DNA from 3 places in the Ruania alba genome. Region 3 is predicted to be linked to each of the others. Evidence: predicted binding sites of a transcription regulator. Region 3 holds the regulator's gene; each other region holds the start of a gene.
What was found. The regulator LexA, encoded in region 3, represses DNA repair genes until DNA is damaged. The targets are predictions, from matches to a motif close to TCGAACANNTGTTCGA.
Positions count from the first base shown of each region.

Region 1: a site for LexA is predicted at 5,736-5,751, ahead of BLU77_RS15690 (HNH endonuclease signature motif containing protein). Genes of this name have one in related genera too.
Region 2: a site for LexA is predicted at 1,912-1,927, ahead of BLU77_RS02405 (HNH endonuclease signature motif containing protein). Genes of this name have one in related genera too.

Region 1 is NZ_FNTX01000002.1:1,148,768-1,158,702, reverse strand. It holds gene BLU77_RS15715 (carbohydrate ABC transporter permease) at 1-263, opposite strand, end outside; gene BLU77_RS15710 (ABC transporter substrate-binding protein) at 263-1,519, opposite strand; gene BLU77_RS15705 (alpha-L-fucosidase) at 1,556-2,896, opposite strand; gene BLU77_RS15700 (dihydrodipicolinate synthase family protein) at 3,065-3,982, shown strand; gene BLU77_RS15695 (MFS transporter) at 3,975-5,339, shown strand; gene BLU77_RS15690 (HNH endonuclease signature motif containing protein) at 5,803-7,488, shown strand; gene BLU77_RS15685 (sugar phosphate isomerase/epimerase family protein) at 7,747-8,628, shown strand; gene BLU77_RS15680 (J domain-containing protein) at 8,755-9,768, shown strand; gene BLU77_RS15675 (multidrug effflux MFS transporter) at 9,869-9,935, opposite strand, start outside.
Region 2 is NZ_FNTX01000001.1:518,029-527,963, reverse strand. It holds gene BLU77_RS02410 (ATP-dependent helicase) at 1-1, opposite strand, end outside; gene BLU77_RS02405 (HNH endonuclease signature motif containing protein) at 308-1,861, opposite strand; gene BLU77_RS21970 (hypothetical protein) at 2,316-2,471, opposite strand; gene BLU77_RS02400 (mycoredoxin) at 2,484-2,744, shown strand; gene nudC (NAD(+) diphosphatase) at 2,751-3,695, opposite strand; gene BLU77_RS23010 (macrolide 2'-phosphotransferase) at 3,799-5,148, shown strand; gene BLU77_RS02385 (malonic semialdehyde reductase) at 5,231-5,854, opposite strand; gene BLU77_RS02380 (ATP-dependent helicase) at 5,948-9,331, opposite strand; gene BLU77_RS02375 (PD-(D/E)XK nuclease family protein) at 9,328-9,935, opposite strand, start outside.
Region 3 is NZ_FNTX01000001.1:971,765-981,699, forward strand. It holds gene hflX (GTPase HflX) at 1-100, shown strand, start outside; partial or broken gene BLU77_RS23035 (hypothetical protein) at 291-404, shown strand; gene BLU77_RS23040 (ATP-dependent DNA helicase) at 1,631-2,188, shown strand; gene lexA (transcriptional repressor LexA) at 2,214-2,837, opposite strand; gene BLU77_RS22530 (LysM peptidoglycan-binding domain-containing protein) at 3,135-3,590, shown strand; gene nrdR (transcriptional regulator NrdR) at 3,777-4,253, shown strand; gene BLU77_RS04560 (aldo/keto reductase) at 4,343-5,395, opposite strand; gene BLU77_RS04565 (DUF5302 domain-containing protein) at 5,548-5,751, shown strand; gene serA (phosphoglycerate dehydrogenase) at 5,748-6,965, opposite strand; gene BLU77_RS04575 (HelD family protein) at 7,008-9,140, opposite strand; gene BLU77_RS04580 (proteasome assembly chaperone family protein) at 9,430-9,935, shown strand, end outside.

The DNA of each region.
Region 1 (9,935 bases), on a different contig from region 3:
GCGAAGATGACGGTGTTCACCAGGACTGTGTAGAACGTGGGATCGGCGAACAGCTTGACGTAGTTGCTCAGCCCGATGAACTCACGATCACCGAAGATCGGCCACTCGAACAGGCTGATCAGCGCCGATCCCACCAGCGGAAGCAGCAGGAACGCGCCGAACCCGATCGCACCGGGGGCGAGGAATGCCACCGCCACCCAGGATTCCCGGACCGGCCGGCGGCGCGAACGCGCCGGCCGGTCCATGGTGAGGGACGCCGTCATCAGCCTGCCGCCGACGCCGCCGAGTTCGAGATGAGCTCCATGATCTCGGCAGCCGTCATCTCGCCCCGGTATCCCTGGGTGGCGTACTGCGTGGTCAGCGTCTCCACCTGGTTCCACGTCGGTGTGGTGAGCTGGGCCGTGGCGTTCCCGAGCAGTGCGGCGATCACGTCACCGGCCCCCTCGGCCTTGCCTTCCTGCCATGCGGGGAGGGCATCGATGCGCGCCGGGACGATGCCGCGCTCGGCGGCCTGGGTCTCCTGCACGCCCTGGGACGTGAGCGCGACGATCGCCTCGAAGGCTTCCTCCGGACGATCGCAGTTGCTCGCGATCCCGAAGCCGGAGCCGGCGGTCATCGCCGTGGCCTCACCGGAGGTGCTCGGCACGATCGTCAAACCCATCTCGAACTCGGCCGATTCGGCGAACGTGCCGTACATCCACGGGCCTTCGATGAGCATGTCCACCTCCCCGTTGATAAAGGCCTGCTGCGCCAGTTCGCCGGAGTCCGAGGCTTCGGGAGCGCGGGCGACCTGCTCGACGGCCACGAGGTCGTAGTAGCTCTGCATCTGAGCCACGAACTCCGGATCCGTCAGCGCCAGCTCACCGTCCTCAGTGACCGCAGGGACGCCGTCGGCCAGTGCCCACGCGTTCGGGATGAAGATCCCTGGCGTGATGGCAAGGGCATAATCCTCACCATCGGTGAGCGCACGGGCGTCGTCGAGGAACTGCTCGCGCGTGTAGGTCGTAGTCGGCAGGTCGAGGCCGGCCTCGGTGAACGTGTCCTGGTTGTAGTACAGGACGATCGGCTCGGCGTCGTACGGGATAGCCCGGACGCTTCCATCTACGGTCATCCCCTGCAGCATCGACGCGTCGATGGCATCGGTGTCGAGATCTTGCTCGGCAATCAGGTCGTCCAGGGGCATGAGCAGGGCCTCGAGCTCCTGCGCTCGTGCCGCCTGCGTGGTGAGGATGCAGGGCGGGTTGTCCCCGGAAAGACGGGTCTTCACCTTCGTCCAGTAGTCGGTGAAGCTGGGGCCTTCGACAGTGATCTCGAGGTCCGGGTCCACCTCCTGGGCGCCCGCGATGAACGAGTCCCACTGGGCTTGGTCGGACTCGCCGCTGACCCAGGTATACATGGTGAGCGGACCGTCGTCGGGGGTCTGGGAACCGCCGCCGGAACATGCGGCGAGGGCGAGCATGGCCGCAGCCGAGGTCGAGGCGAGGGCAGCGCGGGTTCGGTTCGAGCGATTCAGTGGCACGGGAGACTCCTTCGTCAGTGCAGCAGGGTGGGACAGTCAGCGCAGATCGATCGCGATCACGTCGAGGACGCCGGACGGGCTGTCGGGAGCGGCGATGCGGAGTTCGCCGAGATCGCGATCGGGGTCGGCATCGGGGCCGAGGTGGTAGTCGTGCTCGAGCTCGAGTCCGTCGGCGAGTCGGTAGACGCGCTGCACCCGCCCGATCGGGATACCGCGGACCGCGAACTCGCCGACCGGTTGCATGACCAGATGCAGGTACAGGCGTCCGGGTCGGGTCGTCGTCGGACCGTGGAAGTCCACCGCCTGGGTCGGGGCCACTCCGATCACGGACTCGGCGTGCTGAGACATCCAGGCGCCGATCTGCTCCAGCAACGTCGTCTGGTCCGGGTTCAGCGAGCCGTCGCCGCGCGGACCGATGTTCAGCAGGAGATTGCCGCCGCGGCCGGCCACATCGCACAGTTCGGCGATCAGCCTGCGGGCGCTCTTGTTCCGCACGTCGTCCGGGCGCCACGCCCAGTAGTCCCCGATCGTCTGGCACAGCTCCCAGGGCCCGTCCGGCGGCACCAGCGGGTACGCCTGCTCGGGCGTGGCATAGTCGCCTTGGCCGAGGAGCCGATCGTTGATCACCACGTTCGGTTGCAGCGACTTGATCAGTGCGCGCAGATCCTCGGACTGCCACTCGGCGATCGTTCGCTCCCACTGACCGTCGAACCAGAGCAGGTCGATCTGCCCGTAGTCGGTGAGCAGCTCGGTCAGCTGGCCACGGAGATAGTCGCGGTAACGCTGCCACGCAGCGTGATCGGCGCGCCGGTGCTCTTTCGTTCCCGGGCGCGTGTTCACCTCGACGCCGTCACGCACGCTCCAGTGCTCACCCGGATACGGCCTGTCGGCGTCCGTGAAGGCCGGGTAGTCGGGGTGATTCCAGTCGGAGAGGGAGTAGTACAGACCCACCCGGATCCCCTCGGCGCGCATGGCATCCACGTACTCCCGAGTCAGGTCCCGGCCTGACGGGGTGCTCGCGACTGAGAAGTCCGAGTGAGCCGAGCGGAACATCGCATACCCAGCGTGGTGGCGCGCGGTGAAGACCGCATACGTAGCACCGGCCTCGCGAAGCAGCCGTGCGAGTGCCGGGGCGTCCCACTCTGTGGGGTCAAAAGTGGCCGCGCTGGACTGGTACTTCTCGACGGAGACGTGTTGCTCGGGCACAGACGTGGTCGGGATCCCCGCGCCACCCACCAGCGGCCAGGAGATCTCCAGGCCCTGCTGACTGGCGTGGTCCCAGTGGATGAAGACGCCGAATCCCGCACCGGTGAACCACTCCCCACCCGGGATCTGGCTGACGGCCCTGCTCAGTGCTGCAGTGCTGGTGTCACTCACGACGTTGACGCCTCTCTTCGTTGAGCCTCTTTCCTATAGGATAGATGCTACGGGATCTGAGAACAAGATGGGAAGACATGACGGAGCCAGCCAGACTCCGGCAATCCCACCGCCATCGACCATCAGTGCAGCCCGGATAAAGTGGCTGGGAGACAAGGAGGCCACCACATCGCCTGCACAGGACTGAGCGCGTTTCCCCTCACCCCGATGCGTGACGACGCCGTGGACGAGCGCGCGTTCGCTGCCCAGGTCGCTCGGGTGGCGGCGTCGGGCGTCGACTCGATCGGCGCGCTGGGGTCGACCGGCGTGTACCCCTATCTGAGCCGCGCCGAACGGGCGCGGGTGGCCCGGGTGACCGTGGAGCATGCCGACGGCGTCCCGGTGATCGTCGGCGTCGGATCGTTGCGGACCTCGCACGTGCTGGAGCATGTCGATGACGCCGTGGAGGCAGGTGCCGCGGCAGTGCTGCTGCCCGCGATGTCCTACCACCCGCTCACCGATGACGACGTGATTGGGCTCGTGGAGACGGTTGCGGCGCACAGCCCGGCGCCGGTGATCGTCTACGACAACCCGGGAACGACACACATCACCTTCACGCAAGAGCTGTATGCGCGGGTGGCACGCGTGCCAGGGGTGGTGTCGATCAAGATTCCCGGGGTACCGACCGAGCCGGCGGCGGCGCGTGAGCACGTCGCGACGATCCGTGGTGCGGTGAGTGAGGACGTCACCATCGGCGTCTCCGGCGACCCGTTCGCCACGGCCGGGCTCGCCGCCGGGTGCGACGCCTGGTACTCGGTGATCGCCGGCACCGTGCCCGAGGTGGCGGTACGACTGGCACGCCCGGCGCTGGCAGGCAACGCTGCGGAGGCCGATGCCGAGAACGCGCGGCTGGCACCATTGTGGCAGCTGTTCACCGAGATGGGAGGCAGCATCCGGGTGATCGCCGCCATCGCCGAACTGCTCGGGATTGCCGAGCAGCCGTGCCTCCCGCTCCCGATCCGCGGGCTGGACGGGGAGCAACGACGGCGGGTGGCGGCGGTGCTCGAGACGCTCGACCATGCGGCGGAGCCCGACCGGGATGAGTGAGGCGCGCCCGGGTGAGGGGCACCCGAGTGGCTCGCCGCCCGAGCAGGGCAGGTCGCCGTCCGACGGTGACGCACAGGGCGCGGCGCCTCCCGGGGCCACCCCTCCACCGACGACCACCTCGCGGGTGGCGCTCGCACGGTGGCTCACCTCCTACGCCAGCTTTGCCGTCCCGCAGGCTGCCGCACCGATCGCGTTCGCCCTCGTGGCGCTGCCACTGACTGGGACCGCAGACAGCGGTGCCGCCATGGTCCTGGCGATGACCGCCGCCCAGGTGATCGGCGCGGTACCGGTCACTCGGATCACTCGCAGGATCGGGACGACCACCTCGGTGCGATTGTTGGTGGCGATCCGGACCGTCGCGCTCGTCGCGGTGGCCCTGCTGGCGCACCTGGCGGCACCTTTCCCGTGGCTGGTGGCAGCTGCGGCTGCGGCCGGACTGGTCAGCGGTGCGGCCTACGGTCATCTACGGACGACGCTCAATCATGTGGTTCAGCCCTGGCGGCTGCCGCGCGCACTCGGGATCGCGGCGACCATGAACGAGGTGGTGTTCGTGAGCGCTCCGGCGCTCGCCTCGCTGCTCGGCTCGATCTCCGCACCAGCCGCGGTGCTCGCGCTGGCTGTGCTCGGGGCGGGGTCGTTCGTGCTCGTACCGCGGGTCGCGTCGGCGGCACCATCGACGCCGAAGTCGGCGCAGGAGATCTCGGCGACCGCCGCAGCGTGGTCAACAGTCAGCTCGGAGACTGCTGCAGACGCTACTCCGACCGAGGCGGCCGCACCTACCCGGCGGAGACCGGCAAGTCTGATCACGCCCGAGATCGCCCTGTGGTTGCTGTGCGCCACCGCCGGGTCCGCAGCGGTGGCGGGGATCGAGGTGGGCGCCGTGTCCCTAGCCATCCGCTTCGGGCTCACTCCGGCGGCCGGCTTCCTTTTCGCTACGACGCTCTGCCTGGCCTCGGTCGCCGGCGGCATCTGGGTGAGCGCCCGGAACAGGACATCGCCCGCGGTCACCGTGGTGGTGCAGTTGCTGGTGACGACGGTCGGCACCCTGCTGATCGCCGTTGGTCCGGCGTTGTGGACGACGCTGCTCGGTGCGGTGCTGGTCGGGGCACTCCTGGCTCCACTCGGAACGCACTACTCGCTGACCCTCGATCGCCTAGCGCCCGAGCCTCGACGGGCGGAAGTCTTCGCACTGCTGCGCACCGCGCAATCACTCGGGATCATCGCGGTGAGCGGGCTGCTCACCCTCACCTCACTCCCGGTAGCACTGGCCGGGTCAAGCGTGTTGATGGCGGTGGCCACCCTCGCGGCCGCGAGCGGACTCTGGCGGTCCAGGAGGCTTTCCGCGTATCGCCCCTGAGGTGGTGGGAGCGGCGGGTCACCCCACCGCGCATCCATGGCGGGTGTCACCCGGACGGGTACCGAGGCCTAGCCACCCGACGGAACCTATGGCCGCGCCACCCGGACGGCACCTGTGGCCGCGTTAGCCAGCCGGTCACCGGTGGGCGGGCACCGGGACCAACCGCCCGGCACGCTCAATGGGTGGACTACTCGTCTCACTTCCTGGCAACCCCGCCCTTTGCGAGGCGCTGCCGAGACCGCGTGCTCCAGGGGCGTATCTGTGGACAACCGTGGTCGAGCGCAACGTTGTGCGGCATCCACCCGCGGCTGTCCACAACCGCACACGCGATGCACCATTGTCCACAAGTAGGACGCGGATTTTTCCGCGTAATACCAACGAAAAATGTTGCTCTACACGCACGCCCGTTCTAGGCTGAGAGCACGCCCCAACCACACATCACACACCGCTGAGGAGGTGCCCGGTGACCACCACGATCGACACCCACCCGGGCACCGAGCCGACCGACACCATCACGGTCGTCAGTGCCCCGGAGCCGACCAGCAACACGGGCACCAGCACCAGCGACAGCTGGATCGACACCGGCCGAGCTGGCGACCGTGATGGCCAGGGCACCCGTCCCACCGCCAGCACGACGAGTGAGGTGGCGGCTGCGCAGGTCGAGCACCGCCTGGACCAGATCACCGCCGAGCTGGACGCGCTCGTGCAGATCGACCTGCAGGAGCTCGCCTCCGACCGGCTGACCGGACTGGTCGACCAGGTCGAGAGCGTCGAACGACGCCTGCACGCCTTCACCCACCAACTGGCCACCACCATCGAGGCTGACGGCACGTGGGCCCTGACCGGCTACCGCAGCCTGCCTACCTGGTGGGCGGGCCACACGCGCCGCCGCCTCGGCCCCACCCGCACCCGGATCCGCACCGCCACCCTGCTACGCGACCACCTCCCCCTCACCCAGGCAGCACTCGCAGCCGGCACGATCAGCGACGATCACGCCACCCTCCTCGCTCACCACGCCACCAGGACACCCGTCCTGATCAGCCAGCTCACCGACCCCGACATTGGCGAAGCATTCCTCGTCCGCCAAGCCACCCTGCTGGGTGCCGACCAGTTCCGCCGCGCCCTCCAAGCCTGGGCCATCCGCGCCGACCCCGAAGCCGCTGACCGCAACTGGGTCGCCGACGCGGACAAACAACACCTCTTCGTCTCCGAAACCCTCGACGGCTACGCCCTCAACGGCTGGCTCACCCCCGAGAACGGCCACGCCCTCAGGATCGCCCTCGAAGCCATCGTCGGCGTTCCCGACACCAGCGACGACCGCAGCCCCTCCCAACGCCTGGCCGACGCGCTGATCACCCTCACCCACCTCACCCTGGACTCCGGAACGCTGCAGCCCGGTGCTCGAATCCGGCCGCACACCACCGTCACCGTCGACGCCCACACGCTCCACCGCTTGGTCACCGACCACACCAGCGGCACCAACGAGGAACACCACCGCCGCAACGACACGAACCTCGCAGGTAGCACAGGCGACCCCGCCGATTCGGGCTGCAGCGCACGCCCACCGACCGGCCCCGGCCCTGGCGCCGAGACTGGCGCGGGTACTAGCGCCGGTACCGGCACTCGCACCAGTGAGGTGCCCGACGGCACCACCATCGCCACCCGGATCGACTACACCGCCATGACGGGTACCGAGCCCGCCATGCTCGATGACGGCACCCCACTGAGCCCCGCGCAACTCGCCCATCTCGTGTGCGGCTCCGAGTTCACCCGCGTCATCTTCGACCCCGAGGGCCAACCGCTCGACGTCGGACGGGCCCAGCGGCTACACACCCGCGCACAGGCCACCGCCATCGTCGCCCGCGACAAGCACTGCGCCTACCCCGGATGCACCGCACCACCAGGCTGGGGCGAGATCCACCACAGCATCTGGTGGTCCCGCGGCGGACACACCAACACCCACCACGGCATCCTGCTCTGCCGGTGGCACCACCGGGTGGTCCACCAACGCCAGATCGCCATCACCAGACACCACGACCACTGGCACTTCACCCGAGCAGGCGGACATCCCATCAGCTACCGCCACCCACCGCCCTGCGAACAGCCCCACTGGGACCCACCACCGCGAGAACCAGCCCTGCTCGAGTGAAAGCGTTCCCGACCGACCGGCGCGCACCGATGTGTCATGACGTGTCACGGTTCCCGGTGACCGCTGACGGTGCGAGCGGGCCCGTCCTCGGCCGGCGCGCAGTTCTGGCCGAACTGGCGCTCCAAGCCCCCTTCGTCGTCCCGATCTGCACCAGGACCGACACCGCGACCCCACCACCCGGTCCAACTCTCTGAGCACGCCGACACCACCAGCCCATTCCCCAGGCAACACCCAGCCGCCAGGGCTACCCTGACTCGCATGACCGAGGAAGCGACGCGGGACGAGCCCTCCACGAGTTCACCCCGGATCCCCGTCACCCTCTCCAGCGTGAGCGTGTATCCGCGCAAGACGCCGTACGCCTTCGAGATCGCCGCCGAGCTCGGCTACGACGGGCTGGAGCTGATGGTCTGGTCCGACCCGACCAGCCAGGACGTGAAACATCTGCGGCGCCTCGTCCAGCGTTACGACCTCCCGGTCCGGAGCGTGCATGCGCCCACGATCCTGCTCTCCCGCCGGGTGTGGGGCTCGTCTCCCCGAGGCAAGCTGGACCGCACCGCCGACCTCGCACGCGAGCTCGGCGCGAGCACGGTGGTCGTGCACCCGCCATTCCGCTGGCAGTACCGCTACGCCCGGGGCTTCGCCGAGCACGTCCACGAGGTGAACGCCGAACCGGACCTGACGATCGCCGTCGAGAACATGTACCCCTGGCGCGGCGGCAAACGGGAGATGAAGGCTTACCTTCCCGGCTGGGACCCGACGGAGCACGACTACGACCAGGTGACCCTGGACGTCTCCCACGCCGCCGTGGCGCGGCAGAACAGCCTCGACCTGCTCGACGTCTTCGCCGACCGGCTGGCACACGTGCACCTGGCGGACGGGACGGCGTCGATGATGGATGAGCACCTCGTACCCGGCCGGGGCGACCAGCCGTGCGCCGACCTGCTCGGTGAGCTCACCCGGCGAGGCTTCGCCGGGGACGTGGTGATCGAGATCCAGACCCGCCGCGCCCGCACAGCCGCCGAGCGGGTGGCCGACCTGCAGGCCTCACTCACCTTCGCCCGCACGTACCTCGACCCGGCCCACCAGGTGGACTACACCCCTCCACCCGGGCCGCACCACCGGCACCTGGACGCCTGGTGAGCTGAGGGAATCTAGCCACGGCCGAGCCACACGTTCTCGCACAGCAACTGCCCCGAACCGCTACTTGGCGCGGGTACCGTGGGTGCAGCACGCTCTCCTGCCTCCCACCGAAAGACTCCTGCTCAGGTGACCGACGCGCTCCCCGGCGGCACGCCGTACGAGATCCTCGGGGTGCCCCGCGACGCACCCGCCGAGACGCTCCGGCGTGCCTACCGCCGTCGGTTGCGGGAGACGCACCCTGATACCGGCGGCAGCGCCGACGGGTTCCATCAGGTGCAGCAGGCGTGGGAGCTGGTGGGCACACCCGCGGCACGTCGCGCCTATGACGCGCGCTCGGCGCGCACCACCCGCCCCACGGACCGGTCCAGGAGCGCCTCGCCCGCTCCGTCGGCGAGCACGCCCGACGACGGCCCTCGGGTCTGGACGGCGGGGCGCACCTCGGGCGAGGCTCGCCCCCGCCCGAAGGCCCGTAGCCACGGACACCCCGGCGGATGGTCCCGAGAGCGGTACCTGACCCTGTTACGCGAATGGGTGGGCCGCGGGGTGGACATCCCCGATCCGTACGACGCCACCTTGGTCGCCCGTGCCCCGCGGGAGATCCGGCACGCCCTCGCCGATGCGCGTGCGGAGGAGGCCACCGCCCGGGAGCTCGCCACCTTGGGCTCGGCGTTCACGATCTGGCACGACGTCGCCACTGCTCGCGGTCACGAGGGGTGGAGCCGCGACGCCGGTGCCCCCCGGACCGACCCGGCCAAGCTCGACCATGTGATCCTGGGCCCGACCGGGCTGATCGTCGCGCAGTCGGAGGACTGGGGAGCGCCCGTGCGGCGCAAGGGCAAGGAGCTGGTCAGCGAGGGGCTCGCTGCCGGGGAGCGGCCGGTCAAGGCACTCACCCGGCGCGCTCGGGTCACCCGCAGCTGGGGCGTACGACACTCGGCGCTGCTGCTGGTGCTCGAGGACTCTCAGCTCGAGGCCATGGCCGTCCCGCTGGGCGGCAGCCGCGGGGTACCCCGGTTCGCGATCCGCCGCAGCGCCCTCGCGGGCACGCTCACCGTCGGCCTGCCCGGTGTGCCGATCGTTGCTGAGGACCAGATCTTCGACCAGCGCACCCGGCTGCACCAGGCGATTCGGTTCGCGTGAGCCCACGGCCGGCCCCGTCTACCCCGTCTGCCGAGGAAGAAGCGAGCGTCGGCGACGAACCTCACCGCCAGTGCGGTCAATCTCGCTCACTCAGTGAGATTTAGGCGAGATCGCGCGCACTCGCTGCGGCATAGGAGGCCGGGATCGCGGGCGGAACAGGATGACGC
Region 2 (9,935 bases), 450 kb from region 3:
TCGACTCGATTGTCGCAGCCGGGGCCGACATCGCTCTGGCGTGTCCACACCCTGCTCTCCTGGACTGTGTCGAGTTTCGGTTCCTGATGACGGCGTGGAGATTTGCGGATCGTGCGGAGCGTGAGTCTCACGCCGGTGGTGACCGGTGGCCTTGACTGGGCATGGCTGCGCTCCTGGGCACTCGCGGGTGCTGAGAGATGAGCGCGCTTCGGCGCGCGCTCGTGCCGCTCCTGGTGCCGCCCTTCCTCGTGGCGGGCGTAGTCCTCGAGCGTGCGCGTGCGCGTCCGGGCCATCCCGTGGGGTGGCTTTATTCCCGTGGGATGACGGGTGGTCCCGGTGGTCCCGGTGGTGCCGGTGGTTCTGGTTCCTCGGGTGGGATGGCTGGTTGTTCGCAGGGTGGTGGGTGGTGGTAGTTGATGGGGTGGCCGCTGGGTGTGGTGAAGTGCCAGTGGTCGTGGTGTCGGGTGATGGTGATATCGCGCTGGTGGACCAGGCGGTGGTGGTACCAGCAGAGCAGGATGCCGTGGTGGGTGTTGGTGTGGCCGCCGCGGGACCACCAGGTGCTGTGGTGGATCTCGCCCAATCCTGGTGGTGCGGTGCACCCTGGGTATTGGCAGTGGTGGTCGCGGGCCCAGATCGCTTTGGTCTGGGCGGCAGTGTGCAGGCGTTGCGCCCGGCCCACATCCAGTACCTGACCCGCCGGGTTGAGGATGATGCGGGTGAACTCGGCATCACAGGTCAGGTGGGCGAGTTCGGCGTGGCTGATCGGGGTGCCATCAGCCAGGGTCGCGGGTTCTGCGCCGACCAGGTGTTCGTGGTCGATGGTTGAGCTGATCACCGGGGCGGCCGGGTCGGCCGGGCACCCCGGCGCGTGACCAGCCGTGTGGTCCAGACCCGGCAGTGCGGTCTCGAGTGGGCCCGCCTCGCTTGCGCAGGTGCAGCGGGGGCGCCGGTGGTCTGGGATGGGGGTGGGTGTGGTGGTCAGGCGGTGCAGGGTGTCGGCGGGGACGTGGACGAGGAGGTGGGGGCGGACCCGGGCTGTGGGTTGGAACTGGCCACTGTCGAGGACGTGCTGGGCGAGGGTGATCAGGGCGTGGGCGTTGCGCTGGGACGGGGTGCGTTCATCATCAGCGGCGGGCACACCGGTGACGGCGGCGAAGGCTTGCTCCACGATGTGACCGTTGGTGTCATCGAGCCACCCATCCACGCGGCGCCCGGCGGTGGTGGCCGAGACGAAGAGGTGCTCTTTGGCGGAGTCCTCACGCCAGTTCCGCTCCGCCGCCTCCGGGTCAGCCCGCACCGCCCAGGTTTTCACCAATCGGGTGAAGGAGTCCGCATCCAACACCCGCGCCTGAGCCACGAGGAAGTCCTCACCCACGTCGGGGTGACTCAACCGTTCCCGCAAGGTGTCGGTGGTGGTGGCGTGCCTGGCCAACGCGGCGGCATGGTCGCCGCTGATCACCCCGGCACGAAGGGCCATGGTGGTGGCGGGGAGGTGGTCGCGCAGGGTGCGGGACAGGTGCACCTGGCCACGGGCTTTACCCCCGTGAGTCCCGGTGGCGTTGGCCCACCAGGACGCCATCGTGCGTGCCCCTGACACAGCCCACGTCCCATCGGCTTCGACCGCACTGACGGTGGCGGTGGTGAGGGCGTCCAACCGGCGTCGCGCCTGCTCCACCCCACCCACCAGCTCAGGCAGCACCGCGGAAGGCAGCCCGGGCAGGTCCGTCTCGAGGACGTCATCCAACAGGGCGGTGACCACGGCCAACTTCCCGGGCGCATCGGTCTCGGTCAGGTGTTCGCTCAGCAGGTCCCGGACAGCCTCGGCGGGGGTGGTGCCCAGGTGGGTCGTGGTGCTCATCCCCGCCTCCTCACGGTCCCGAATCCTGCCCTGTTTCCTACCTCACAGTCTAGAACTGTTGTTCGCCTCAGTCAAGAGTAATCGTTGGTATTGCAACGAAAAGTCCGCCTCTACCTGTGGATGAAGGTGCATCGGGTATGCGCCTGTGGACAAGGCGCCCCGGGAAGGGGCATCGGACCCACATCTGTGGACAAACCCGCATCGCAGCGCACTCGATGCGTGGTTGGACGACAGGAGATCGAGGGTGTGCCGGAGTGCAAACCAGCGCCATTCACCACGCCCACGGATGCCCCAGTCCCAGCCCTGCTGAGCCTCGGGGGTGTAGAACACGTCCATGCACTGGCCGCTGCGCCCTGCTCCCAGTCGCGCCGAGTCTCGGCGCTGCACTTGCCTCAGCCGCGCCGGAGTACCAGCGGGGCACAATCAGCAGTGCCGAGGTACCAGTAGGACGCGATCAGCAGTGCCGACCTGCCAACGGGGTGCGCTCGACGTATCGACGTGACGGCAACCATGCGTCCGTGGCCCCGGGAACAGTGAGCTGATCGCAGGCGTTGCACGCGGCGAGGCCGAACGCCCGAGGCGACCGGCCGCCGTCATCGATCTCGATCATCTGGAGGACCCCGTGAGCACGACCGCACTCCCCGAGGCCGGCAGCATCACCATCTACAGCACCACCTGGTGCGGCTACTGCCGGCGGCTGAAGGGACAGCTGGACAGCGCCGGAATTCCGTTCACCGAGGTCAACATCGAGGAAGCGCCCGAGGCTGCCGCATACGTGGAGCAGGTCAACGGCGGCAACCAGACAGTTCCGACCGTCGTGTTCCCAGACGGGTCCGCGGCGACGAACCCGTCCCTGGCGGACGTCAAAGCCCGGCTCAGCTGAACCTGCTCAACGCGGCAGCGGCTGCCCGTACCACTCCTCGATCAAACTGCAGGCGATCGAGGTGGGCCGTGGCAACCGAGTCTGACCGGTGCGCCACTCCTCGGCGATCTGCTCCCGGGTGACGAACCGTGCGGCGGTGACCTCTACGCCGTCGGGGGTTGCCTCACGATCATCGGTGCGTCCACGAAAGCCCAACATCAACGAGGCGGGGAACGGCCACGGCTGGCTCGCGGCGTAGGTCACCTCGTGCACTCGGACGGCGGTCTCCTCGAGCACCTCGCGTCGCACGGCACTCTCGAGCGACTCCCCCGGTTCGACGAAGCCCGCCGGCACCGAGAACTGACCCTCCGGCCAGTGCGCCGCGTGGCCCAGCAACAGTCGATCCTCCGGGTCGGTGATGGCCATGATCACCGCAGGGTCGGTGCGCGGGAAGTGCTGCGAGCCGTCGTCCGGGCACCGTCGGACCCACCCCGATTCCACCACGTCAGTAGCCGCACCGCAGCGCGGGCAGAAGCCGTGCGTGGCGTGCCAGTTGGCCAGCGCGAGCGCGGTTGCCGCCAGACCGGCCTCCGCTCCGGAGAGCATCCAGCCGATGTCGCGCAAGGTGAGCATGCGGAGCTCGGCCGAGGTGACGGCCCCCTGCGGATCGTCCATCCCGCGCGCGAGCCCGGTCGTGGCCTGCTCGCTGGTGATCGCCGCGAGGTAGTCAGCATCCTCGTCGCGGCCCAGGTAGATCCAGAGCGCGTCCGCGGGAACCGGGTCGTGCCAGCGCAATCGGGGCTGGTCGGCCCCGCTGGTCGTGGCCTGGTCAGCGGCCACGCGTCCGTCGCTGACGTGCACCACCCGAGTGGACGAGGATGCGCGCAGCTCCTCGATCAGGTCGGGATGGTTCCGGCGGTGAGCGTCACGATCCACGCCGGGCCGGGACAAGGGCAGCAGGTCGGAGTCCACCTCGTCAGCCTGACACATTCCGCGAACCGGCCGAGCCGGGCGATCGGTGGACGCGCCGGGCGAGCGCCCGGCTCGTGGGGCAGGCGGGGCATACCGTGAGCATGTGCCCGAGACCTCCCGCTCTCCGCTCGCCCTCGCTGCGCTCGCCACCGTGGCGATCCCCGGCATGGACGTGATCGCCACACGCCCACCGCGCAATCCCGGTGCCGACTTCGACGTGGTCGGTGTGCTGGACTCCGCGAGGCGGCGCTGGATCGTCCGCGCCCCGCGCCGGGCATCTGCCGGTGCCGCCCTCGAGGCCGAGGTGGCGCTGCTCGGGGTCCTCGGGGCTGCCGTGGACTCCGGTGCGCTGCGGTTCGACGTCCCTCGACCCGCCGGGTTCGCCCCGCTGCCCGAGGGTGGCCGGGCGATGGTCTACCCGGAGCTGCTGGGCCAGCCGCTGGCCGTGGACCGGCTCGCGCATGGCCCGGGCCTGGCCGCCCAGGTGGGGCGGGCGATCGCCTCGCTGCACGAGATCGACGGCGCTACCCTCGCCGAGGTGGGGCTACCGGCCTACGACGCCGACTCCTACCGCCGCCGGCGACTCGCCGAGGTGGACGAGGCCGCGGCCACCGGCTACGTACCGGCCGCGCTGCTGCGGCGGTGGGAGCACGCGCTGGAGGACGTGGCGCTCTGGCGGTTCCGTGCCACCCCGGTGCACGGCGATCTCGCCGCCGAGCATGTGCTGGTGGCTGATGACGCGGTCACCGGTGTGCTGGACTGGTCCGACGCCCGGGTGGCCGACCCTGCCGACGACCTCGCCTGGTTGCTCTCCAGCGCACCGGAGGAATCGCTCGATTCGATCCTGGAGGCCTACGCCCTGGCCCGCACCGAGACCGCCGACGAGCACCTGGCCGACCGTGCCGTCCTCGCCGGTGAGCTCGCGGTGGTGCGCTGGCTGATGCACGGGGTCCGGGTGCGGGATGGCCAGGTGGTCGACGAAGCGATCACGATGCTCAGCCAGCTCGCCGACGACGTGGCCGATGCCGGACCGATCGGCCGCACCGAGCCGGTGATGGCTGACTGGTCCAATGAGTCGAGCGAGTCAGAAGACGAGGACGGTGCCGACGAGTACCCGGCCAACCACGAGTACGACGCTGACGACGAGCCCGGCACCGACGAGTACCGGGCTGGCCACGAGCCCGTCACCGACGAGCACGCATCGGGTCCGGAGCGGTCCCACCGCCCCGGGGTCCTGACCGGCGACGACAACGAGACGGCCGATCACCCCGAGCTCCGCCGTCTGCGCGAGTCGGCTGCCTCGCCTGCAGAGCACCCCGAGGACCATGCCGGTGAGACCCCGGCCGCCGACGCCCATGCGCTCACCGGCGAGGAGATCCGCGTCGGGCAGGACCGCCCGTTCCGCCGCGGGGACGATGAGACCCCGACGGCGCAACTCCCGCCACTGACCTAAGCCACTGTCCTGAGCACGTATGACGGGGCTCAGCGCCGCATCTGCCCTATGCGGCGACCGCGCGCGCAGATCAGTCGATTCTTCACACCGTCATGGCAGCATCGGCGAACTCGAGGCGTGGAGCGCGCGGGCGCGTCGTGCTGGCGCCGTCCCGTTGGGACACGTTGATCACCATGAACGAACGCCACCCGCTCTCGGCGAAGAACTCGGCATCGATCCCCTCAGCGTCCATCCCGTTCATCGGTCCTGTGGCCAGACCTGCCGCGCGCAGGCCGACGATGAGGTAACCAGCCTGCAGCAGCGCGTTCGTCCGCGCCATCGCCTCCGCGGCAGCGGCATCGCCGCCGACCTTCTCCCCAATGCCGGGCACGTGCGGCACCAGGTGATCCAGCCGCTCGTAGAAGACCGGGTCGAACGCCACCACGATGCTCAGCGGCGCCTCGGCCACACGTTCCCGGTTGCCCTCGGCCATGTGCGGGCAGAGTCGCTCACGCGCCTCGGCCGAGCGGACCAGCAGCAGCCGCATCGGGCTGCAGTTCATCGCCGTCGGACCCCACTTGATGAGGTCATACACTGCGGCGATCGTCTCGTCCGGAACCTCGGCGTCGGAGAACTCACGCACCGAGCGTGCCTCACGGAAGAGCAGATCGGCGGAGTCGCGGGCAAGGTGGAGCGCAGGACGATCGGCGGCAGTATCGATACTCATACCCGCGGCAACGGTTCACTATTCAACGAGATTCCGATGTGCACGGTGACACCGGCCACAATCGACCCGCCCAGGCAGCCACCACCCTCAGCCTCAGGACGGCGCATTCACCTCGGCCGCAGCCGCGAGCACCTCCTCGATCTCGCCCTCGGTGATCTCGTCCCCGCTGACCGTGACGCCCTCGGCCACGTAGTAGAACGAGGCACGCACCGTCTCCAGCGGCGTGCCGTGCAACCGCGACCATGCCACGCGGTAGAGAGCGAGCTGCATCTGACGGGCACGGGTGGCCGCAGGGTCTCGCGGGGGCGAACCGGTCTTCCAGTCGACGATGTGGATCCCGTGCTCGTCGGCGAACACGGCGTCGATACGGCACCGGATCATCACCCCGCGCACCGGGGTCTCGATGTCTGCCTCCACATCCACCGGCGAGCGATGAGCCCACTCGCTCGCCAGGAACGCCCGGCGCAGTTCCTCGAGCTCGGGATCGGTGCCGCTGAGGTCGTCGTCAGCCCCGGGCAGGGAATCCCAGTCGATCAGGGCACGCGAGCCGAAGTGCTGCTCCACCCAGGCGTGGAAGCGGGTCCCCCGCCGGGCGTGCACGCTCGGTCGAGACGGGACCGGACGCCGCCTGCTGCGCCGGAAGCTCTCCGGGTCCTGGGCAAGAGCAACCACTGCGGAGGCCGACAGGTGCGCCGGCGGGCTGGTGCCGGCGGCACGGGCACCGTCCCGCTCGGCGAGGAGCAACGCCGCATCGCGCCACCAGAACCGTACGTCCTCCGGAAGATCAGGGGCGGCCGGTGGCTGGTCGGGTGCTCCCTCCGGTCGACCCTCGGCCGGCGAGGGCTCCGCGGCGTCGTCCCACAGCCGCCACCACGAGGGACTGACCTGGGGTGGGAGGGTCGGCCAGGTGGCGGTGCGCACCTCCTCCGTGGCCGGGTTCTTCTCGGTCGCGCTCTGCTGCGGCCACGCGCCGCCGGTCTGAGCGAGCTCTCCGAGCACCACCTCGGTCAGGAATGGCGACGGACGGTTCACGCTCTGGCGCTCACCCCAGAACGACCCCGTCAGCAGCAGGTGGTGCCGTGCGCGGGTGAGCGCCACGTAGGCCAGGCGGCGCTCCTCCAGCAGCAGCCGTTGGCCCTCGGCGAGCCGAAACTGTGCCAGCGCCTCATCGACCTCCTGGTGCGTGCTCGGGGCCGCGAGGTCGAGCTCAGGCAGTGAGTCCCGGTCACCGCGCAGGGGGTAGGGCAGGGTGGCGATGCCACTGAGCCAGCCACTGCCGGTGAACGGCTTCTCCGGCTTGGGTATCGGGTTCACGGAGGGGAAGTCACCCACATTCATGCCCACCACCACAACGGCGTCCCACTCCAACCCCTTCGCCGCATGCACGGTCATGATCTGGATCGCGTGCGGATCCGGTTCTGCCTCCACGACCTCCAGACCGCGCTCCTCGTCCTCAGCGACGTCCAGGTAGCTGAGGAAAGCCCCCAGGGTCGGGGCTTCGGCGTCGCGCGAGAAGTCGGCCGCGGCGGCGGTGAAGGCGTCCAGGTGGCGGCGAGCGTGCCCGGCCGAGCCCGGTACCGCTGCCAGCACCTCGATGTCCAGGTCCAGGGCCTGTTCGGTGGCGGTGACCAGCTCGGGGATTCCCAGGTGGGTCAGCGAGCGCACCAGGCGGACCTGGTCAGCCAGCCGGTTCAGCCGGTCGCGTGCCGGTGGACTGAGCGTGCGCCCCTCGGCGGTACGCCATGCCGGCGGAGGCAACCGGTCGATGGCCTCGACGAGGCTCGCCTGCTCCACCGGTTCGAGCACCTCGGCGCGCTCGTCCCGGTCGGCCGAGACCTTCGCCGTCGCTTCGGCACTCGTTCCCGATGGCGCGTCACCTTCGCCACTGCCGAGGTCGAAGAGCACACCCGACGGCGTCCCTTGCGTGGCGAGCGCAGGTTCACCGGTGGTGCGCCACGACCGCGCCTGGGTGCGCGCCCACTCCGAGAGCACTCGCAGATCGCTCGCTCCGAGGTTCACGCTCGGGCCGGTGAGCAGACGCATCAATGCGTCACCACGGGACGGGTCGTGGGCCACCTGCAGGGTGGCCCGCACATCGGCGACCTCCGGGGTGGCGAGCAGACCGGCGAGCCCGACCACCTGGCACGGCAGCCCGGCCTCCCGGATCGCGCGTTCGATCACCGGGAACTGTGCGCGGCGCCGGCACAGGACGGCTGCCGAGCCGTGCTCCGGGTGCCAGTGCCGGCGGAGGAACGAGGCCACGATCTCGGCCTCCTCGGCCGCCGTCTCCGGATACCGCGCGTGCACGGCCCCTTCAGCCGCACCGGGGCGGGGCTGCAGCTCGGCGACGCCTTCGGTCAGCAACGGCGCGGCCACGGTGTTCGCGGCACGCAGGATGGCCAGGTCGTTGCGCCAGGCGGTGGAGAGGTTCGCGGTCCCCGCGCGGCTGCCGTCCGCCGCGCGGAACACCTCGGGGAAGGCCAGCAGCGTTCCGGCCGCGGCGCCACGCCAGCCGTAGATCGCCTGGTTCGGGTCCCCGACGGCGGTCACCGGGTGGCCGCCGTCGAAGAGCGCGCGCAGCAACTGCACCTGGGCGATCGAGGTGTCCTGATACTCGTCCAGGAGCACCACCTGGTACCGGGACCGTTCCGCGACCCCGACGTCCGACACCTGCTCGGCCACGGTGGCGGCGATCCGCACCTGGTCGCCGAAGTCGACCACACCGTCGGCGCGCTTGCGCCGCGCGAACTCGGCCACCACGTCCATCACCTGGGTGCGCGTACGCAGCGAGACCAGCAGGTCCCGAGCCGCCTTGAGTGGCCCCTTGGCCCGTGCTCCCGGCTCGACCTCCTTCTCCTCGATCTCCCGCATCAGGTCGGTGAGCACGGCGGCGGCCTCGTCCGGTGTCCGGCCGTGCTCGGACAGCTCCGCTGCCAGGGCAGCGACGGCGTCGATCACGGTCGTGACGGCTGACGGCGTCTCGATCGTCTCTGCCCACGTGTTCACCACGCTCTCGGCGAGCTGGTAGCGCCCGGCGTCGCCGATCAGGGTGGCATCGGGGTCGATCCCGATCCGCAGCGCATGGTCGGCCACGATCGCCGCCGCATAGGAGTTGTAGGTGGCGATACGGGGCCGGTCGGCCACTGTGTCACCGATGGAGACCCCGGCGCGCTGCAGCCGACGCAACCGGGCCCTGATCCGCCCGGACAGCTCGGCGGCAGCCTTCCTGGTGAAGGTGAGCCCGAGGATCTCCCCCGGTGCCACGATGCCGTTCGCCACCAGATACACCACGCGAGCGGCCATCGTCTCGGTCTTGCCGGAGCCGGCGCCGGCCACCACCAGCATCGGTTCCAGCCCGGACTCGATCACGAGTCGTTGCTCGGCCGTGGGCGGTGGCTGCCCCAGCGTCTCGGCGATTCGCGCCGCGGTCCATTCCACGTCCGCAGCCGCGCTCGGGGCGTCGCATCCGTCACTCATGAAGGCGTCACCCTTCCTCCGGCCGGCTGGGCCGGGCACGAGTTCTGCACCGGGCAGATCCGACAGCGTGGGTTGGGCCGGGCCTCGAACTCGGCGGCGGCCATCGAGGCGGCTCCGTCGCGCAGCATGGTCTCGGCCCATGCGGGGTCGGCGTCCTCGGCCAGCGGACGCTGCTCCCGCTGCGTCACCGCCTTGGTGGCCGCACCCAGGTAGACCAGGGCAGCGCCACCGGAGGCTGACGCCCCGAACGCCCCTCGCTCGACGGCCACCTGATAGCTGCCCAGCTGGGCGTGCCGCTCGGCATCTGCCTTCGACACCGCGGACTTGCCGGTCTTCAGATCGACGATCCGCACCCCGGTACTGGTGTGCTCCACCCGGTCCACCCGACCGCGTAGCCGGATCCCGTCGGCGTCCACCTCGAATGCCGTCTCGGTCTCCACCCGCTGTCCAGCGCGCTCAGCGTTGTACTGGGCGAGCTTGCGCATGATCTCCTCGCCGCGGGCTCGTTCGCGGCGACCGACCCACCCGTCGGAGAGCTCCAGTTCGTGCCAGCGCTCGGCGAGCGCCTGCAACAGCTCGGACTCGCCGCCGGACGGATGCTCGG
Region 3 (9,935 bases):
CAGCATCGACCACCTCGCCGAGGGCACGCGCCTGGTGGCCCGGGTGGACGAGGCACTCGCCAACGATCTCGGTTCCGCCGAGCACCGCAGGTCCGGCTAACAGAGCTCCTCGCGCACGGGCGTCCACATCCCGGGGCGCGTTGCCCGCACCAGGGGTGCGGACGCGCTAACGTCGTCGGGTGCCTGCCGACGCTCCCACCGCCGCCGAGGCGGACGACCATCCGATCGACGACGTCCTTGACGCGGTCGTGGCCTCGATGGGTGGGTCGCGGCGTGAGGGGCAGCACCAGATGGCCAGGACCGTGGCCGACACGCTCGACGACGGTGCGCACCTGCTGGTGCAGGCCGGGACCGGTACCGGAAAGTCGCTCGCGTACCTGGTACCCACCCTCATGCACGCCGTCAACCGGGGGCAACGAGCGATCGTCTCCACCGCCACGCTGGCGCTGCAGCGTCAGGTGATCGGGCATGACCTCCCACTGGTGGCCGACATCCTCGCCGAGCGCCTGCCCCGACCACCGGAAGTAGCCCTCCTCAAGGGATGGCACAACTACGTGTGCAAGCACAAGCTCGCCGGTGGGTACCCGCCCGACGACGAAGGTGCGCTGTTCTCGGCGAGCGAGGCTGCGCCGTCGGCGGCTGAGGAGCACCCGGGCGAGCAGGCCGAGGACGCCTCCCTCGGCGCCCAGGTGGTGCGGCTGCGGGAATGGGCCGAAGAGACCGACACCGGGGACAGGGACGACCTCGTGCCCGGCGTGAGCGACCGCGCGTGGCGGCAGGTCTCGATCACCTCGATGGAATGCCTCGGCCAGAAGTGCCCGCTGCTCGCCGAGTGCTTCCCCGAGCACGCACGTGCCACCGCCCGCGAGGCGGACCTCGTGGTGACCAATCACGCCATGCTCGGTATCGCCGCCTCCGGCTCGCCGAAGGTGCTGCCCGAGCACGAGATCCTCCTGGTGGACGAGGCGCACGAGCTCTCCGACCGAGTCACGGCGCAGGCCACGGTGGAGCTGTCCGCGGCCGTGGTGGAACGCACCGCCCGGATCGCGCGACGCCACGGTGGCGTGCAGCTCGCGCCCTTGGACGACGCGGCTGCCGAGCTGCGCACGTTGCTCATGCAGGTCCCCGAGGGACGGCTGCGGATGGGACTGCCCGAGGAGCTGACTGCCGCCGTGCGCACCATCGCCGATGCCACGCGCGAGGGGATGAGCGCGATGAAGGGCGAGACCAAGCCCGGGGGAGACGCCGGCGGGGTCAACATGGCCAAGAGCGCGCTCCTGGTGCTCTTCGAAGTGGCCGACCGGCTGCTCTCGGACCGGGTGCGGGAGAACGTCGACGTGCTCTGGTGCGAACGCGGCCGGCGACCGGGTGAGGGATCTCGGTTGATGGTGGCGCCCCTGAACGTGGCCGGGCCCATCACCGGCGAACTGCTCGCCGGACGGTCGGCCGTGCTCACTTCGGCCACCCTGGCGCTCGGCGGGACGTTCGATGCCACGGCGGGCGCACTGGGCCTGGCTGCAGGCACCTACCGCTCGGAGATCGTCTCCTCCCCGTTCGACTACGGACGGCAGGGGATCCTCTACGTGGCCAAGCACCTCCCGCCCCCGGGCGGGACGGGACCGACGAGCGCGTGCTGGACGAGATCGCCGAACTGGTCACCGCCTCCGGCGGCGGCGCGCTGGGGCTGTTCTCCTCACGCCGCGGTGCGCAGGCGGCAGCGGAAGCCATGCGGGAGCGGCTGGACACCCCGATCCTGCTGCAGGGGGAGGACGTGCTGCCGACGCTGGTGCGTGAGTTCGCGGCCGACCCGGCAGCGTCCCTGTTCGGCACCCTCTCCCTGTGGCAGGGCGTGGATGTACCGGGTCAGTCGTGCCGGCTGGTGCTGATCGACCGGATCCCGTTCCCGCGCCCCGACGACCCGATCAAGGCGGCCCGCACCGAGGTGGTCGGCAAGTCGGGCGGGAACGGCTTCATGGCGATCTCGGCCACCCACGCCGCCCTGCTCCTCGCCCAGGGCGCCGGACGCCTCATCCGGTCCACCACCGACCGAGGGGTGGTGGCCGTGCTGGACCCACGGCTGCGCACGGCCCGCTACGGAACCTTCCTGGCCGCGAGCCTGCCGCCCCTGTGGCCGACCACCGACACACACGTGGTGCGCGCCGCCCTCACCCGTCTCGCCGAAAGCTGAATCGGGCCGGGAGTGGACCGAAGACTCAGAGCGAGCGAAGCACGCTCACGACCCGGCCGAGAATCTCCGCGTCGGTCCCGTCGATCGGTGAGTAGGCGTCATTGGCGGGGAGCAACCAGAGGGCGTCGGTCGTGCGCTTGAAGGTCTTCACCGTGGCCTCACCGTCGATCATCGCCGCCACGATCTCGCCGTTCTCGGCCACCGCCTGCTGCCGGACCACCACCCAGTCGCCGTCACAGATTGCCGCATCGATCATCGAGTCACCGACGACCTTGAGCAGGAAGAGCTCACCCTCGCCGACGAGCTGCCGGGGGAGCGGGAAGACATCCTCGACCGCCTGCTCGGCCAGGATCGGTCCACCGGCGGCAATGCGGCCCACCACCGGCACGTAGGTGGCTGAGACGTCGCTCTGCTCACCGTCGTGCATGGTGAAGGTCCCAGGTTTGGCGGTCGCCTCCTGAGAGTCGTCCGGGTTGATGATCTCGATCGCTCGGGTCGAGACCGGGTCGCGGCGCAGGTACCCCTTCTGCTCGAGGATGTTCAGCTGGTACTTCACCGAGGACGGGCTCGCGAGACCCACGGCGGCCCCGATCTCGCGCATCGTCGGTGGGTACCCCTTCTTGTCGAGGCTCTGCTTGATCGACTTCATGATCAGGCGCTGGCGCGGGCTGAGCCCGTCCGGGCCGGGACGGTCCTTCGGATCGGTCGACTTCGCGCGGCTCACGGTGTCCTCCAAGGGGCCTCGGGCGTTGATATGACGCCAATGTCAGTGGTCGGTGATGTGCTCTGGCGTAGTGGTTCTCCCAGCCTAGAGGGGAGGGCCGCCACGTCAAAACATCTGTTCGACCAGCGTGTCGACATTGTCGCACATGCGTGCTACCTTCGAAACAGGTGTTCGACGAACGAGTGTTCTAGACCCGCATGACCGACCGAGAGGAGAGCTCAGATGAGCGCCTTGGCCCTTCCTGTTCCAGAGTTCCGTCCGAGCCCGGTGCGTCGCCGCCACCTCGTGGCGGTCCCGGACGTCACTCCTCAGCCGCTGTCCGTCCCCCGTGCGCCGGAGGCTCCTCTCGCTCCTGTCCGTCCCACCAGTGACCTGTCCGAGGCGGCCCCGTTGCGCCTCACGATGCGTGGCCGGGCCGTCCTCTCGGTGCTGGCACTCCTGGGTGCGGTGCTGGTGGGCTCGTTGGTCGGCCTCGCCTTCCCTGCGAACGAGGCGCCGCCGGCGGAGGTCGGGGTTGTCACCGTGGGGGCCGGGGAGAGTCTGTGGGTGATTGCCAGCGAGGTCGCGGAGCCCGGGCAGGACGTGCGCGTGGTCGTCGATCAGATCATGACGCTGAACGGACTTTCGGGCGCGACCGTGCACACCGGGCAGCAGCTCACCGTGCCGGCTGAAGGGTGATCGGCCCCGCGCCTCTGGTGACTGACCATCGGACGAGCGGCGTTCGGCGGCCCCGTCAGTAGCCGTCGTCGGACATACTTGCGCTGAAGGCGGCTCAGTGTCTACGGTTTTGCTACATCTAGTAGTTACACTGATGTGATTGCCGCAGATGTGGTGGCATCACGCGAGGAAAGGATCGGCGCCGACGTGCATTGTCCGTTCTGCCGTCACGGTGACTCGCGCGTGGTGGACTCACGGACCGCGGAGGACGGTGCCTCGATTCGCCGCCGCCGCCAGTGTCCCGAGTGCTCGCGGCGATTCACCACGGTGGAGACGACGAGCCTGAGCGTGATGAAGCGTTCGGGTGCGGTCGAGCCGTTCAGCAGGGACAAGATCATCTCGGGTGTGCGCAAGGCGTGCCAGGGGCGCCCTGTCTCCGAGGATGATCTCGCGTTGCTCGCACAGCAGGTCGAGGAAGCCGTCCGTGCCACCGGTGTGGCCGAGGTGGACGCGCACGAGATCGGGTTGACGATACTCGGCCCATTACGTGCCCTCGACGAGGTCGCCTACCTGCGGTTCGCGAGCGTGTACCAGGGCTTCTGCTCTCTGGAGGACTTCGAGGCCGCCATCACGGCGTTGCGCGAGGATCGCGCCGAACGGGACGAAGCCGAGTCCCTCACCTAGACGGCCGTCGGTGGTCCGGGAGGGGAAGCCCGGACCACCGACGGCGATCGCCGCACGGCGCTCCCGTGGACGGCAGCGGCCCGGTCGCCTTACAGGTCGCTGGAGCGATCCGCCCAGATGTTCACACCGCCCTCCTGGGCGTGCCGGTCGATCGCAGCGAGCTCGTCCGCGCCGAACTCGAGGTGTGCCAGTGCACCGAGTGTGTCGTCGAGTTGGGCCACGCTCGAGGCTCCGACCAGGGCCGTGGTGATGCGTGGGTCCCGCAGCACCCACGCGACTGCCATCTGGGCCAAGGTCTGGCCCCGGTCATCAGCCAGGTCCGTCAAGGCGCGGATGCGCCGCAGGTTCTCCTCGGTGAGGAACGAGGTGCGCAACGGTCCGTCCTTGGCCGCCCGGGACTCCTCGGGGACACCGGAGAGGTAGCGATCGGTGAGCATGCCCTGGGCGAGCGGCGAGAAGACCACCGCTCCCATCCCGACCTCGCCGAGCACGTCGAGCAGGGATTCGCCGGAGTCATCCGGGTCCTCGATCCACCGGTTGATCAGCGAGTACGAGGGCTGGTGCACCACAAGGTCGAGGCCGACCTCGGCGGCCGCGGCGACCGCCTCCCGGGTGCGCGTGGCGGAGTAGGAGGAGATCCCCGCGTAGTGCGCGCGTCCGGAGTCCACGGCCGTCTTCAGTGCGCCCATGGTCTCGTGCAACGGTGTGGTGGGGTCGAACCGGTGGGAGTAGAAGATGTCCACGGCGTCCACCCCCATCCGTCGTAGGGACGCGTCCAGGGAGCTGAGCAGGTACTTGCGGGATCCGCCCTCGCCGTAAGGGCCCGGCCACATCCGGTAGCCGGCCTTCGTGGTGACCACCAGCTCGTCCCGGTAGGGCGCCAGGTCGGTAGCGAGCAGGCGGCCGAACACCTCTTCGGCCCTGCCGCGAGGTGGCCCGTAATTATTGGCGAGGTCGAACTGGGTGATCCCTCGGTCGAAGGCTCCCAGCACGATCTCGCGCTGGGTCTGCGCGGGTGTGGAATCTCCGAAGTTCTGCCACAGGCCGAGCGAGATGAGCGGGAGATCCAGACCGGAACGTCCCGAGCGGCGCATCGGCATCGTGTCGTAGCGAGAGTCGGCTGCCTGGTAGAGCGAGGTCATACCTGCGATGCTAAATGCCTGGCGCGTGCCCGGAGCATCCGGGCACAGTGGTCTCACGTCCGGCAGGCGCACCTGTCCGGGCAGGACCCATCCTCACGGCAGCCTCGTGAGGGCCATGACGTCACCGAGAGTGGCGAGGTGAGGAGTCGATGATGACGCAGCAATCAGGCGCAGACCGTACGTCGGAGCAGGACGAGCAGATCTCCGACGCCAAGGCGAAGATGCGGGAGGCCCTCGAACGCAAGGCCGAGCGTGAGCACCCCACCGCCCAGGGCCACCGCAACACCGGGGCAGTGCACGGGTCCGAGGTGGACGGCCCCGGCGGGCGCCGGGTGTTCCGGCGCAAGTCCGTCTAGTCGTCCGCGTGCGGGCTCAGCGCACGCACCCGGATCGTGGCGTCCATCTGCTCGATCTCCCGCAGCGTGCCGATCGGGAGGTCACCTCCGATGTCGGTGACCACGTACCCGACGGACCCGGACGTGCTCAGGACCTGACTCTCAATGTTCACACCCTCGTCTGAGAGGGCGTTGTTCACGTGGGCGAGCACCCCGGGCACGTTGTGGTGCAGGTGCGCGATCCGATGCGCTCCGTCGCTGGGGCGGTCCAGGATCAGTGACGGAAGATTCACGCTCAGCGCGGTCGCCCCGTTGTCCAGGTAGTCGCGCAGCTTCGAGGCCACGAACACGCCGATGTCCTGCTGGGCTTCCTCGGTGGATCCCCCGACGTGTGGGGTGAGGATCACGTTGGGCAGGTCACGTAGCTCGGAGTCGAACGGGTCGCCCTGGCTTTTCGGCTCCTGGGGGAACACGTCCACGGCGGCTCCGGCCACCCGGCCGTCCAGGATCTGCTGGCGTAGAGCCGCGTAGTCCACCAGGAAGCCACGGGAGAGGTTGAGGAAGATCGCTCCCGGCTTCATCCGGGCGAACTTTGCGGCCCCGAACATCCCGGCGTTCCCGCCGCGACCGTCCACGTGCAGAGTGACCACGTCGGCCTCTTCGAGCAGTGTGTCCAGGCTCGGCATCCGCTTGGCGTTGCCGAGAGCCAGCTTCTCGGCGCTGTCGAAGAAGATCACGCGCATCCCGAGTGCCTCGGCCACCACGGAGAGCTGGGTCCCGATGTTGCCGTAACCGACGATGCCGAGGGTGCGGCCGCGTACCTCGTGCGCACCGCTCGCGGACTTGTCCCAGACGCCCCCGTGCAGGGACTTGTCCTTCTCGGTGAGACGACGGGTGAGGGCGATGATCTCGGCGAGTGCGAGCTCCACCACGGATCGAGTGTTCGAGAACGGGGCGTTGAAGGCAGCCACACCGGCGTTCGCGGCAGCGGTGAGGTCGATCTGGTTGGTGCCGATGCAGAAGGCGCCCACGGCCAGAAGATCCGGCGCGTTCTCGATCACCCGAGAGGTCAGTTGCGTCTTCGAGCGCAGGCCGAGCACCTGGACGCCATCGAGGGCTTCGATCAGCTCGTCCTCGTCGAGGGCGCCAGGGCGAGTGGCGACCTCGAATCCGGAGTTGCGAAGCAGATCGCTGCCGAGCGAGTGGATGTTTTCCAGGAGGAGTGCCTTGACCACGGCCCTATCGTGCTCCCGACAGCGCGAGATTCACAATCGCTCTCAGGTGCTGGACGCTTCGATGCCCGGCGGCAGCGGTTCGGCATGCACGACGTGCAGGCGCTGGGTGGGGCGGGTCATGGCCACGTACAGGTCGCCCGGGCGTCCGGCATCGGCGAGGATCTGGCTTGGCTCGGCCAGGACCACCACGTCGAACTCGAGCCCCTTGCTCGCGCCCGGGTCGAGCACGACGACCTGATCGGTGAGGTTCACTGCACCGCCGACACCCACGGCCTGGGCGACCTCCTCGCGGAGCCCCGTCGGCACGATCACGGCGAGCCGGCCGCCGTCGGCTCTCTCCCGCTCCTGGCGTACCACGGCCACCAGGCCCTCCACCAGGGAGTCGGTCGATGTCACCACGACGGCGTCCGGCACCTCACGTGCCGACGTCACCGGGGTCGGGGGATGGGCGGGATCCACGGCCTGCATCATCCGGCGGGCAGTGCTCATCACGTCCGCCGGCGTCCGATAGTTCACCGTCAGGGTCGCTGTCCGGTGCCGTCCGCGCAACGGCCGGTCCAGCATGGCCTCCCAGCTGCTCGCACCCGCGAGGCTGGACGTCTGGGAGACGTCGCCGACGACGGTCATCGAGCGGGTGGGGTTGCGTCGCAGCAGGGCACGCCACGCCATCGCGGAGAGTTCCTGGGCTTCGTCCACCACGATGTGCCCGTACGTCCACGCCCGGTCGGCCATGGCGCGTTCGGCCGTGGAGAGCCGTGGTCCGGAACCGGCGAACCGGTCCGCCACCATCTCCGCGTCCACCATCCCGTCGCCGTGCCCCGACTGAGCGAGCATCTCGCGGGCGTAGGCCACCTCGGACTCGCGGTGCGAGGCCTCGGTGCGCGCGCGGGCGCGCTCGGCCTCGTCGTCCTCGCCGATCCGGTCCGCCAGCTCGTCCAACAGGGGGACGTCGGACGGCGTCCACGGCGTGCCACGGTCGCGGCGGAGGGCGGAACGCTCGGCGGCGGTGAGGCGTCCGGCCACCTCGGCCAGACGATGCGGCTTGGCGTAGAGGTCCTCGAGCAGGCCGGTCGCGGTCAGCGGCATCCAGCACAAGTTCAGCGCCACGCGGACGTCCCGTGAGCTGCGCAGGTCCTCGATGATGTCGGCCCGGTCATCGTCGCCGACCCCCGGGACCTTCTCGGCGTACTGGCGCACCAGCGCACTGAGCATGTGGCGCACGAACGTCACGCGGGCCACGTTGTGCGGTGCGCGGCTGCGGCGCGCACGCTCCTGCGCCTCCCGGATGTCGTCGGGCAGCAAGCGCAACCGCACGGAGCCCACCATCAGGTCCTGCTCCGGCAGCACGCGTTGGCGCGCCTTGATCGCGCTGGTGAGGATCCGGCTCCACACGGCGCGCCCCTTGAGCTCGGCGATGTGCGGTTCCTCCGTGCCGGTCGCCTCGATACCGGGAATGAGATCGGCGATCGTGGTCGCGACCACGCCGGTCTCACCGAGTGAGGGCAGCACCTTCTCGATGTACCGCAGGAACACCCGGCTCGGACCCACCAGGAGCACACCGGAACGTTCGATCCGTTCCCGGTGGGCGTACAGCAGGAAGGCAGCGCGGTGCAGCGCTACCGCCGTCTTTCCGGTGCCCGGCCCGCCTTCAACGATGAGCACACCGTCCAGGCCAGACCGGATGACGGCGTCCTGCTCCGCCTGGATGGTCGCCACGATGTCGCCCATCCGCCCGGTGCGCTGGGCGTTCAGCGCGGCGAGCAGCGCACCCTCGCCGGAGAGCACCACGTCGGTGTCGCCCACCGCGTCCAGGTCGAGCACGTCGTCCTCGATCCCGACGACGGTCCTGTCCTTGGTCTGCAGGTGTCGCCGGAGGACGACGTCACCTGGGGTGGCCGCCGTGGCTTGGTAGAACGCCCGGGCCGCCGGTGCTCGCCAGTCCGTGAGCATCGGGACGTGCTCGGGGTCGGACAGGCCGAGGCGCCCCACATACCGCCGCTCGCCGCTGTTCAGGTCGAGCCGTCCGAACACGAGCCGTTCCTCGACGGCGTTCAGCTGAGCCAGGCGGTCCTCGTACAGGGTGGCGAAGGCGTCCCGTTCAGAACGGTTCTGATGACTGCCCGTGGCGCCGGCGCGGCGGATGGCCGCCAGCCGGTCGCGGGTATGGTCACGCAACTCATCCAGGCGACCGTAGACCCCGTCCAGATATGCTTGTTCGAATTCGTGGGTCGCCGCCGAATCAGGTATCGCTCGGGAGTCGGGCACCCCATCGCTCGAGGCCACGGATTGGCTCTCCCTACCTGTTCGGCGTCAGAAGCGAAGATCTATTATCCACGCCGGACATGGACGGTGCGTCGCTCGCGGGCGTGGTTTCGCTCCCGGGAGAAGTGGGAATCTGTGCGGTGGCGGCGAGTGTTGTCCACTGGTGAGCCCTGAGACGATGTCTGGCGAGATGAGGAAGAGAATGAACGACCCGCGGGATCTGTACCGCATCGCCGACGAGGCGCCCGAGCTGCGCGACGGCGAGGCGCCCGTGCTCGTGCACGCTCTGAGCGGTTCGATCGACGCCGGGCACGCCGGCAGTCTGCTCGCTCGCCACCTGAGCGAGAAGTTGCCGACGCGCCGATTGCTCGAGTTCGATATCGACCTGCTCCTGGACTACCGCTCCCGCCGCCCGGTGATGACCTTCGCGGAAGGTACCTGGGTCGAGTATGAGCAGCCTGAGCTCGTCATCGACCTGGTGCGTGACGATGACGGCGTCGCGATGCTGCTGATGCACGGGCTCGAGCCGGACCTGCAGTGGGAACGCTTCGTGAGCGCGGTCCGGTCCGTGATCGAGGAGTACGGTGTCGAGCTGACGATCGGCGTGCACGGGATTCCGATGGGGGTGCCGCACACCCGCCCCCTCACGGTGACCGCCCACGCCACCCGGGACGAGCTCATCGAGGCCTATCCGAACTACTTCTCCCG